DNA from 2 places in the Roseibium porphyridii genome. Region 1 is predicted to be linked to the other one. Evidence: predicted binding sites of a transcription regulator. Region 1 holds the regulator's gene; the other holds the start of a gene.
What was found. Region 1 encodes PhoB, which activates phosphate uptake and scavenging genes when phosphate is short. Its sites were predicted from a motif close to TGTCATNNANCTGTCAT; they were not measured.
Positions count from the first base shown of each region.

Region 2: the regulator PhoB is predicted to act here: its motif matches at 1,905-1,921, upstream of phnC (phosphonate ABC transporter ATP-binding protein).

Region 1 is NZ_CP120863.1:4,729,388-4,734,118, forward strand. Features, by position in the region: gene argF (ornithine carbamoyltransferase) at 1-398, opposite strand, end outside; gene K1718_RS21725 (aspartate aminotransferase family protein) at 395-1,594, opposite strand; gene K1718_RS21730 (GcrA family cell cycle regulator) at 2,037-2,573, shown strand; gene phoB (phosphate regulon transcriptional regulator PhoB) at 2,658-3,356, opposite strand; gene phoU (phosphate signaling complex protein PhoU) at 3,430-4,128, opposite strand; gene pstB (phosphate ABC transporter ATP-binding protein PstB) at 4,163-4,731, opposite strand, start outside.
Region 2 is NZ_CP120863.1:4,107,500-4,112,230, forward strand. Features, by position in the region: gene phnD (phosphonate ABC transporter substrate-binding protein) at 1-912, opposite strand, end outside; gene phnC (phosphonate ABC transporter ATP-binding protein) at 971-1,804, opposite strand; gene K1718_RS19000 (DapH/DapD/GlmU-related protein) at 2,201-2,827, shown strand; gene K1718_RS19005 (GFA family protein) at 2,906-3,343, shown strand; gene K1718_RS19010 (VOC family protein) at 3,391-3,762, shown strand; gene K1718_RS19015 (helix-turn-helix transcriptional regulator) at 3,862-4,374, shown strand; gene K1718_RS19020 (HD domain-containing protein) at 4,423-4,731, shown strand, end outside.

The sequences.
Region 1 (4,731 bases):
TTGGTCAGACCGTTGATAACCGGAACAGTTGCGTTTTCGGCAAGTTCATTGAGTTCATGATGGTCGAGGATACGGATCATGATGGCATCGACGAAACGCGACAGGACCTTGGCCGTATCTGCAATGGTCTCTCCCCGGCCCAACTGCATTTCAGCACCGGTCAGCATCAGGGTTTCACCGCCCAGCTCCCGCATGCCGACATCAAAGGAAATGCGCGTGCGTGTCGAAGGTTGTTCGAAGATCATGGCCAGAACCTTGCCCGCAAGCGGGCCTTCGCCACGGCGTACGCCATTGCGGCTGGACTTGATCTTGCGACCGGTGTCAAGAATGGCGCGCAACTCGTCGCCGTCAAACTGGGTCAGATCCAGAAAATTCCGGTAGCTTCCGTTCGCGGTCATTCTGCCGCTCCTTCCACCAGTTTCGCTTCAATCGCCTGCGCAGCCACTTCAAGGCGCTCTACGGCAACTGAGATTTCCTCTTCGCTAATTGTGAGCGGCGGCATGATGCGTACGACGTTGTCGCCCGCGGGCACTGCCAGCAAGCCAGCATCACGTGCCGCTCCCACATATTCACCGACAGGCACAACACACCGTATGCCCAACATCAGACCGTTGCCTCGCACCTGGTCCAGCACTTTGGGATGACTGTCCACGAGGCCCGCAAGCTTTTGCTTGAGATGGAGCCCCTTCTGTTGAACATCCTCCAGAAAGCCGTCACCAAGCACGACATCCAGCACAGCATTGCCGACCGACATCGCAAGGGGATTGCCGCCGAAAGTCGTTCCGTGCGTTCCAGGTGCTAGCGCTTCTGCGCAGTCCGCTGTTGCGAGACAGGCCCCCATCGGAAACCCGCCGCCAATGCCTTTGGCAACGGCCATGATGTCCGGCTCAATGCCGCTCCACTCATGCGCAAAAAACTTGCCCGTACGGCCGACGCCGGTCTGGATTTCGTCCAGGATCAGCAAGATACCGTGGTCATCACACAGCTGACGCACAGTACGCAGGAAGTCCGTCGGGATTTCCCGAATACCGCCTTCACCCTGGACGGGTTCAAGCGCGATCGCTGCCGTCTGCGGTCCAAGGACAGCCTTGAGCGCATCCAGATCGTTCGCAGGCACCTGATCGAAACCCGGTGCCTTCGGGCCAAATCCTTCCAGATACTTGGCCTGGCCGCCCGCAGCGATGGTCCCAAGGGTCCGACCATGGAACGCGCCCTCGAAGGTTACGATGTGATAGCGCTCCGGCTGGCCTTTGTCGAAGTGGTACCTGCGCGCGCACTTGATGGCAGCTTCCATCGCTTCGGCGCCGGAATTCACAAAAAGCACCTTGTCGGCAAATGAGGCATCGCAAAGGCGCTGCGCAAGGCGCTCGCCTTCAGGTATCTGATGCAGGTTGGATACATGCCAGAGTTTGGCAGCCTGCTCTTGCAACGCGGATACGAGGTGCGGATGGCTATGCCCTACGGAATTGACGGCAATACCGGAACCGCAATCGAGGAATCGTCGGCCGTCTTTCGCAACAAGCCAGACACCTTCCCCATGATCAAACGACAGGTTCGATCTTGCGTAGTTACCGAATAATGCAGTCTCGGACATAACCTCTTTTGTCTCCTTAAGAACGCCTGCACGAAAGCAACGCTCGCGCCCGGCATGGGCAACGATGTCAAAGTTACTGTGTCAGGCCAAAATGCAACATGCCGCCCCGAAGAGGCGGCACGCTGCGGCTTTCTTATACACCCGCGGCCCCGAGGCCTGTCAATGGAAATGGCGCGTTTCCGCTACCTGCAGCGTCTGAGCCCAGATTCAGCAAAAGTCTCAAGGGCCTCGCCATACTTGGGGAAAAGTCGCTTCATCCCCAACTGGTTTCCGGCGAATGGTTGCCTGACAAATTAACGTTATTGTAACCTCTTGATATTCAAACACGAGATCTCGTGGGGCTAATCATTCTTAGGCACTAGATATGCCATAGTGGGCGTGCCTGCGCATGCCTAGCACGAGGTTAATGGCCGGCAAAACGGTCAAATGAAAAGGTGCGGCAATGAGTTGGACAGACGAACGGGTTGAGCTTCTCAAAAAGCTTTGGAGCGATGGCTTGAGTGCAAGCCAGATTGCGGGTGAGCTGGGTGGCGTAACCCGGAACGCCGTTATCGGCAAAGTACATCGGCTTGGACTGTCAGGTCGCGCAAAGTCCTCATCGTCCAGCAGCAAGCCTCGCCGTCCACGCACCAACGCGCCAGCAACCGGGACTTCCGCACCAAAGAAACCAACGCCGCAGCCGCAGACCATCGGTGCAACAGCCCTGAAGGCGGACATCGCACCGACACCTATCGTCGAGGCAGAGCCAGACCTTGAGCCAATCGCTGAGCTGGTGCCAATTTCAGAGCGCGCGTCGATCCTGACCCTGACCGAACGGACATGCAAATGGCCGATTGGCGATCCTGCGACTGACGATTTTTACTTTTGCGGACGTCAGTCCGACGCCGGTGTTCCCTATTGCGCGCACCACTGCAAGATCGCTTATCAGCCGGTTGCAGATCGTCGCCGCGATCGCAAAGTGATCGCCCGCGCGGGATAGCGATCAAACAGCATCGAAAACGAAAAGCCCGCCAGATTGGCGGGCTTTTTGTTGTGATTTTGCGCTTGATGGTCCGTCACTTCGTCACGCAACCACCGAAAACTGATCGTTGAACGCATATCCGGCACCACGGACGGTTCGGATGGGGTCCCTGGCTTTGCCCCTGTTCAGCGCCTTGCGAAGGCGACCGACGTGAACATCGACGGTACGTTCGTCGACATAGACGTCATGCCCCCAAACACCATCAAGCAATTGCTCACGTGAGAAGACCCGTCCGGGTGATGTCATTAGAAATTCCAGCAGCCGGAATTCAGTGGGTCCAAGATGGACTTCTTTTGCATTCCTGCGAACTCTGTGTGTTTCACGATCCAGCTCGATATCTCCGGACCGCAGCATTGTGGACACCACTTCAGGACTTGCCCGGCGCAGGATTGCGCGAACCCGCGCCATCAATTCAGGTACGGAAAACGGCTTCACGACGTAGTCGTCCGCGCCTGTCGACAGTCCTCTGATGCGCTCGGCCTCTTCACCGCGTGCCGTCAGCATGATGACAGGCAGTCGCTCGGTGTCTTCCCTGGCCCTCAGGCGACGGCAAAGCTCGATCCCAGACAGACCCGGAAGCATCCAATCAAGCAGCAAAAGGTCCGGTACGCTTTCCCGCAGCCGAATTTCAGCCTCGTCGCCACGAATACACGATTCAACGGTGTATCCTTCCGCTTCCAGATTGTATCTCAACAGAAGACTAAGCGGTTCTTCGTCTTCAACGATGAGCACCTTCGGCATACATCTCGCTCCATATCATGCAGCAGGCACAGGCGCGCCGGCCGGATCGTTCGTTCGAAATTTCGCTCGGCTGTTAGGAAACGCTGGTGGTCTCGTCCAGCTTGGTCCGTTCCTCCGGAAGCCGCTCACCGGTCACCATGTAAAAGACGTTTTCCGCAATATTGGTCGCGTGATCACCGATGCGCTCAATGTTCTTTGCGCAGAACAGGAGATGGACACACTGCGTGATGACCCTTGGATCTTCCATCATGTAGGTCAGAAGCTCGCGGAACAGCGACGTGTAGATCGCGTCCACTTCCGCATCGGCTTCCTGCACGCGTTTCGCTGCTTCCGGATCCTTGCGTGTATAAGCGTCCAGGACCTGCTTCAGCTGGCTCAGCGCAAGCTCGGTCATGTGCTCGACACCAATCGCAAGCTTTTTAGACCCAAGGCTGTTGTCGATCGCAATAGCGCGTTTGGCAACGTTCTTGGCCAGGTCTCCAACACGTTCCAGATCATTGGCGATACGTGTGGCAGCCGTAATTTCCCGCAGATCCTGCCCCATGGGCTGACGGCGCGCGATCATTTCGATCAGCTTTGCTTCCACTTCCTGATGCAACGTATCAAGCCGTTCATCCTGGGCGATGGTGGTTTTGGCCAGATCCAGGTCCCGTGACACCAGTGCAGAAACGGCATCGGCAAAAGCCTTTTCAGCCAAACCGCCCATTTCGGCGACCTTGCCGGCCATTTCCGTTAGTTCTTCGTCATAGGCAGAGACTGTATGCTCAGACATACTTTGTCCTCTTTAGTAATCTCGAAAGAATTTCTTAGCCAAAGCGGCCAGTGATGTAATCTTGAGTACGCTTGTCTTTCGGGTTTGTGAAGATGTCCTGTGTCGGCCCCTCTTCAACCAGAATGCCAAGGTGGAAGAATGCCGTGCGCTGGGACACACGCGCTGCCTGCTGCATGGAGTGCGTCACAATCACGATCGTATAGTTCTCGCGTAATTCGTCGATCAGCTCTTCCACCTTCGCGGTCGCAATCGGATCCAAAGCCGAACACGGCTCGTCCATGAGGATCACTTCAGGACTGACGGCAATCGCGCGGGCAATACAGAGGCGCTGCTGCTGACCGCCGGACATGCCGGTTCCGGGCTCATCCAGCCGGTTCTTCACCTCTTCCCAGAGACCTGCCTTTTGCAGGCTGGAAGAGACGATATCATCAAGCTCTGACTTGTTTTTTGCCAGACCATGAATGCGCGGACCGTAGGCGATGTTGTCATAAATTGACTTCGGAAACGGGTTCGGTTTCTGGAACACCATGCCAACCTTGGCGCGCAACTGCACCGGATCGACCTTGGGATCGTAGATGTCTTCGCCGTCAATCTTGATCGAGC
Region 2 (4,731 bases), 620 kb from region 1:
TTTGTTTTTCGCCTTGCGAGCTTCGATGATGTTCGCATAGGCCTCATGCGTGATCGGCATAAAACCTTTGGTTTCACCGGCAGCAATGTTGTAGGCGCAGTCAGGATCGATCGAGTTCATGGAAGCGACAAGACCGGTCATCTTGACCTTGACGTCTTCCGGCAGCTTCTTGGACAGAACGATCGGGCCTTCCGGGATCACCGGCGAACGCCAGATTTCCCTCATTTCTGTCATGTCGACCAAACCTGCGTCAGAGGCTTTGCGCAAAGCGCCGGAATTGTAGCCATCTTCCCACTCGCCCAGGCCGTCAGCCCAGGTCACACCGGCGTCAATGTCACCATTGGAAACGGCAACGATGGTTTGCTCGTGACCACCCGTGAAGACGACGTCGCCAAAATACGCGCCCTTCTCCATGGAGTAACCTTCCTGGGGGATCGCGATCGAGGGGATCAGGTAACCGGAGGTGGAATTCGGATCACCAAAACCGAACACCTTGCCTTTCATGTCTTCCAGCGAGTTGATCTCGTTGTCGACGCGTGCGAAGCCGATTGAATAGTAGCCGTAACCGCCGTCGACATTGACTTTGACGAGAACCGGATCAACAGCTTCCGGATCTGTCAGAAAAACCTTGGCGTAGCCCGAAGCGCCCAGCCATGCCATGTCGAGGTTTCCGCCGAGCAGACCTTCGATCACACCGTTATAATCAGCTGGTGCGAACAGCTTGACTGGAACACCAAGCAAATCTGCCGTTTTCTGTTCCAGGCACTCATAAGCACGCAGACGATCCGAGGCGTTTTCTCCGCCAAGGATGCCGATGCGGAATTCGGTGATTTCCTCAGCACCTGCAACAGCGGCGTTCAATGCGATCATGCTGACAGCAGCAAGCGCAACGACTTTGGAAACGATTTTCATTTGGGACACTCCCTGAGAGTTCTCAATCTCGATGACGTTTGAAGGGTGCGCAGACGGTTCAGACCGCCGCTGCCGCCGGGGTCATCGCACCGGCGGATTCTTGTGAGCCGGTCTCGCCGGCATCGATAGCGGTGGAGGTTGCCGCTTCGTTGAAACTTTCATCCGCGCCGTAAATTTCGCGAGCAACAGCCGTTGTCAGCGCTGCCGGCGCGCCATCGAAGACGATGAAGCCGTCGCGCATACCGATGACCCGGTCGCAATAACTTCGTGCGGTATCGAGTGTGTGGAGATTGCAGATGACGATCTTGTTGTCCCGCTCGTGAATTTCACGCAGGGCATCCATGACGATCTTAGCGTTCATCGGATCAAGCGAGGCAATCGGCTCATCCGCAAGGATCATGTGCGGGCTTTGCATGAGAGCACGTGCGATCGCGACACGTTGCTGCTGGCCGCCGGAAAGCTCTTCAGCCCTTTTTGTTGCTTCCTGCGCGATGCCGAGGCGGTCAAGAGCTGCAAGAGCGTCGTTCACATCGTCCGGGCTGAAAACATTAAAGAGGCTTTTGATTGTGCCGTGGCCATTCAACCGGCCCAGCATCACATTGGTCACCACATCCAGACGAGGCACGAGATTGAATTGCTGGAACACCATCGCGCAATCGCGCTGCCATCGGCGCATCATGCCACCCGTCAGGTTTAAGATGTCGCGCCCGTCAAACAGAATTTGCCCTGAGGTTGCCGGGGTCAGGCGATTGATCATGCGAAGCAAGGTCGACTTGCCGGCACCCGAGCGCCCAATGATGCCGACCATTTGCGGCTCATCGATATTAAAGCTGACCTTGTTGACAGCGGTCCGAGACCCGAAGGTCTTGGTAACTTCCTGAAACTGAATCACGCGCCGGCCCTGTTCGTTTTGTCCTGTGGTGCCCGGCGCACAAGAGCCACTGGATCATTACAAAGGGATGACAGCTATTTGACTGAAACGTCAAAAATTTATGACAGATCAATGACATGCATGATCGCGCAACGCTCAATCACACCTGCCAGTCAGAAAACCCGCAGCAAGCTCAAACCCTTCGCGCTTTGATCCACCTTACTGAGAGGGGCTGCCTTTCCGGAGCTCACCATCCGCTCTGAAGGAAATATCCGGTGTCAAACATCAATCCGATTTGGAAAAACCGTCTCCGGAGAAACGAAAAGGGTCATGGCAATGTCATCAAACTGTCACCAAGACCTGTTGCGCAAAGACTAAACCCGGGTTCTCAACCACTTTTGAGCCGATGGAGATCAAATGTCCGCGCCCACTAAAAAACAGTCCCTGAACGAGGCCCCTAACATTCATCCTGAAGCGAGCGTCACAAATTGCGAGCTGGGCATATGGACGGAAGTTGGTGCGCGAACTGAAATGCGCGAAAGCCAAATGGATGACTATTCCTACATCGTTCAAGAAGGAGATGTCGTCTGGACAACTATCGGCAAGTTTTGCTCAATTGCGCGCCGTGTGCGCATCAACCCAGGCAACCATGCAACCTGGCGAGCCTCTCAGCATCACTTCACCTATCGCGCTGCAGCCTATGGACTTGGCGAGGACGATGCCGATTTCTTCGAATGGCGTAAGAGCGACTGGGTCACCGTAGGACATGACGTCTGGATTGGTCACAATGCCACCGTTCTTGCCGGCGTCCGCGTTGGCACCGGTGCCATCATTGCGGCGGGTGCCGTAGTCGCAAAGGACGTGGCACCCTACACGGTGGTAGGCGGCGTTGCCGCAAAGCCGATCAAGCGACGTTTTACAGAGGTACAGGCCGACGCTCTGATGGAAATTGCCTGGTGGGACTGGAGCCATGAAACGCTCAAGCAGCGCTTGCCGGATTTCCGAAAGCTGGCGATCGACGCGTTTATTGAAAAATATCGATAGGTCTCTTCGAAAAAAGCCATATTGAACGCCTCCCCTGCGAGTGCTTTGCTGAACGGTAAACTTTATGGGAGGCACTTGATGGCGACACGAATTGCGACCTGTAGATGCGGGCAATTGCGCGCCGAGTGCGAGGGTCATCCGGTACGTATCTCGGCTTGCCATTGCCTCGAATGTCAGAAGAGAACGGGCAGTGTGTTCGCCGTTCAAGCTCGCTGGCCTGACGACAAGGTGCTGATAAAAGGAAATTTCTCCGAATGGCAGCGGGAATGTGACAGCGAGCATGTAGCGACCTACAGGTTCTGCCCCAAATGCGGCTCCACACTTGCCTTCGTAATTGAAGGCTGGCCCGGCGTTATCGCAATTCCGGTGGGTGCGTTTGCAGATCCTGAATTTCCCTCACCGCGCTTTTCGGTTTACGAGCACCGCAAGCATTCCTGGGTCACGGTACCAGGGGAAAATGTCGAGCACTCTTCAGATCCTTCGATTGCCTTCACACAGGGTGAGCTCAGAAAATGAGTACGCATGATCTCGACACCATGCAGAACACGCAGCCCACTGTTGCAATCAGTCTCAGCCGCATCATTCTTTATGTGCGCGATGTGGACATCAGCGCGTGCTTTTATTCTTTCTTTTTCGGCTTCAAGGTCGTGAGAACCCCAACGGACCGATTGACAGAACTGGTGCCGGAAAATGGGGGCGCGCACTTGCTGCTTCACCGGGCTGGCAAGGCCCAAAAGCTTGGCCAAGCGTCCGTCAAACTTGTTTTCGATGTCGAGGATGTGCAGGCTTTTCGGAAAGAGGCCAACAAAAAGGGCTTGAAGTTCGGCCCCGTTCACAAAGCTGACGGCTATTCATTTTCGAACGCCAAAGATCCGGACGGAAACTCCGTCCAAGTGTCCAGCCGCGCTTACAGAGACCAGGACAAAGGCAAGTAAGCCTCCCCTTTTGGGCCAATAGCCTGTAGTCTTTGCTGAATGAAAAACGTTCCGGCCGTTCTACCTTCCAGCTTGGGTTTGTCGCTCCGTCGTTGGCGAGTGCTGAATCGCATCAAGCAGGACGTTCTGGCACACGAGCTGGGTGTTTCCCAAAGCCGCATTTCGCGATGGGAAAGCGGCCGGTCTCACCCAAACCACAAAGACTGCCTAAGGATTACGACGCTCCTGCGCGCACGCGCGGACAGTGCGGCCGACAATGCTCTTTTGCATCTGGTGTCCCGGTCGAGCGAGCCCGTTCACCTGGTTTGCGATCTCACACACCGGCTTTTGGCCATGTCGCCTGCTCGGGAGCGGGAATGGCGCGCGCCTGTCTCGGAGTTTCTCCACCGCCCGCTCTGGCGATTTGCGACCGACGGCATCCGCAGTGTTGAGCACCGGTTGGCCGACTTTGGTTGGTTCGAACCGCTCAACGATGACGTTGTTTATTGGACCGAAGCTGCCGATTTTCCGGAAATGTCCATTCCAGAAAGCCAAATCCGGATTTCAAGGCTTCAGTTGTCAGACGGCAGCTTCGCACGCCTTGTCAGAGAAGAATCGTCGAGTGCCGCATAAATTATTCAGGCTCTCGTTGGGACGGGTGCTCAGCGCTAAACTGCGCATATGACCGATCAAATCATTCCTGCTGACAAAGCTTCACCTCTTGCCCGGATGGATGCCGACCGACTTTCGGGCCTTCTGTCATTTCTCCAGGCCGCAGAGCAACTGAAAGACACGCTGCGGTCAGGCACCACGCGAAAGAAACGACCGGAAAGCACAGCTGAACACACTTGGCGGCTTGCACTCATGGTGCTTGTTTTCGAGCGCGAGCTTGAAGGGCTCGATCTTCAAAGACTGATAAAACTGTGCCTCATCCATGACCTTGGCGAAGCCATTTCCGGAGATGTTCCGGCTCCGTCCCAAAGACAGGAT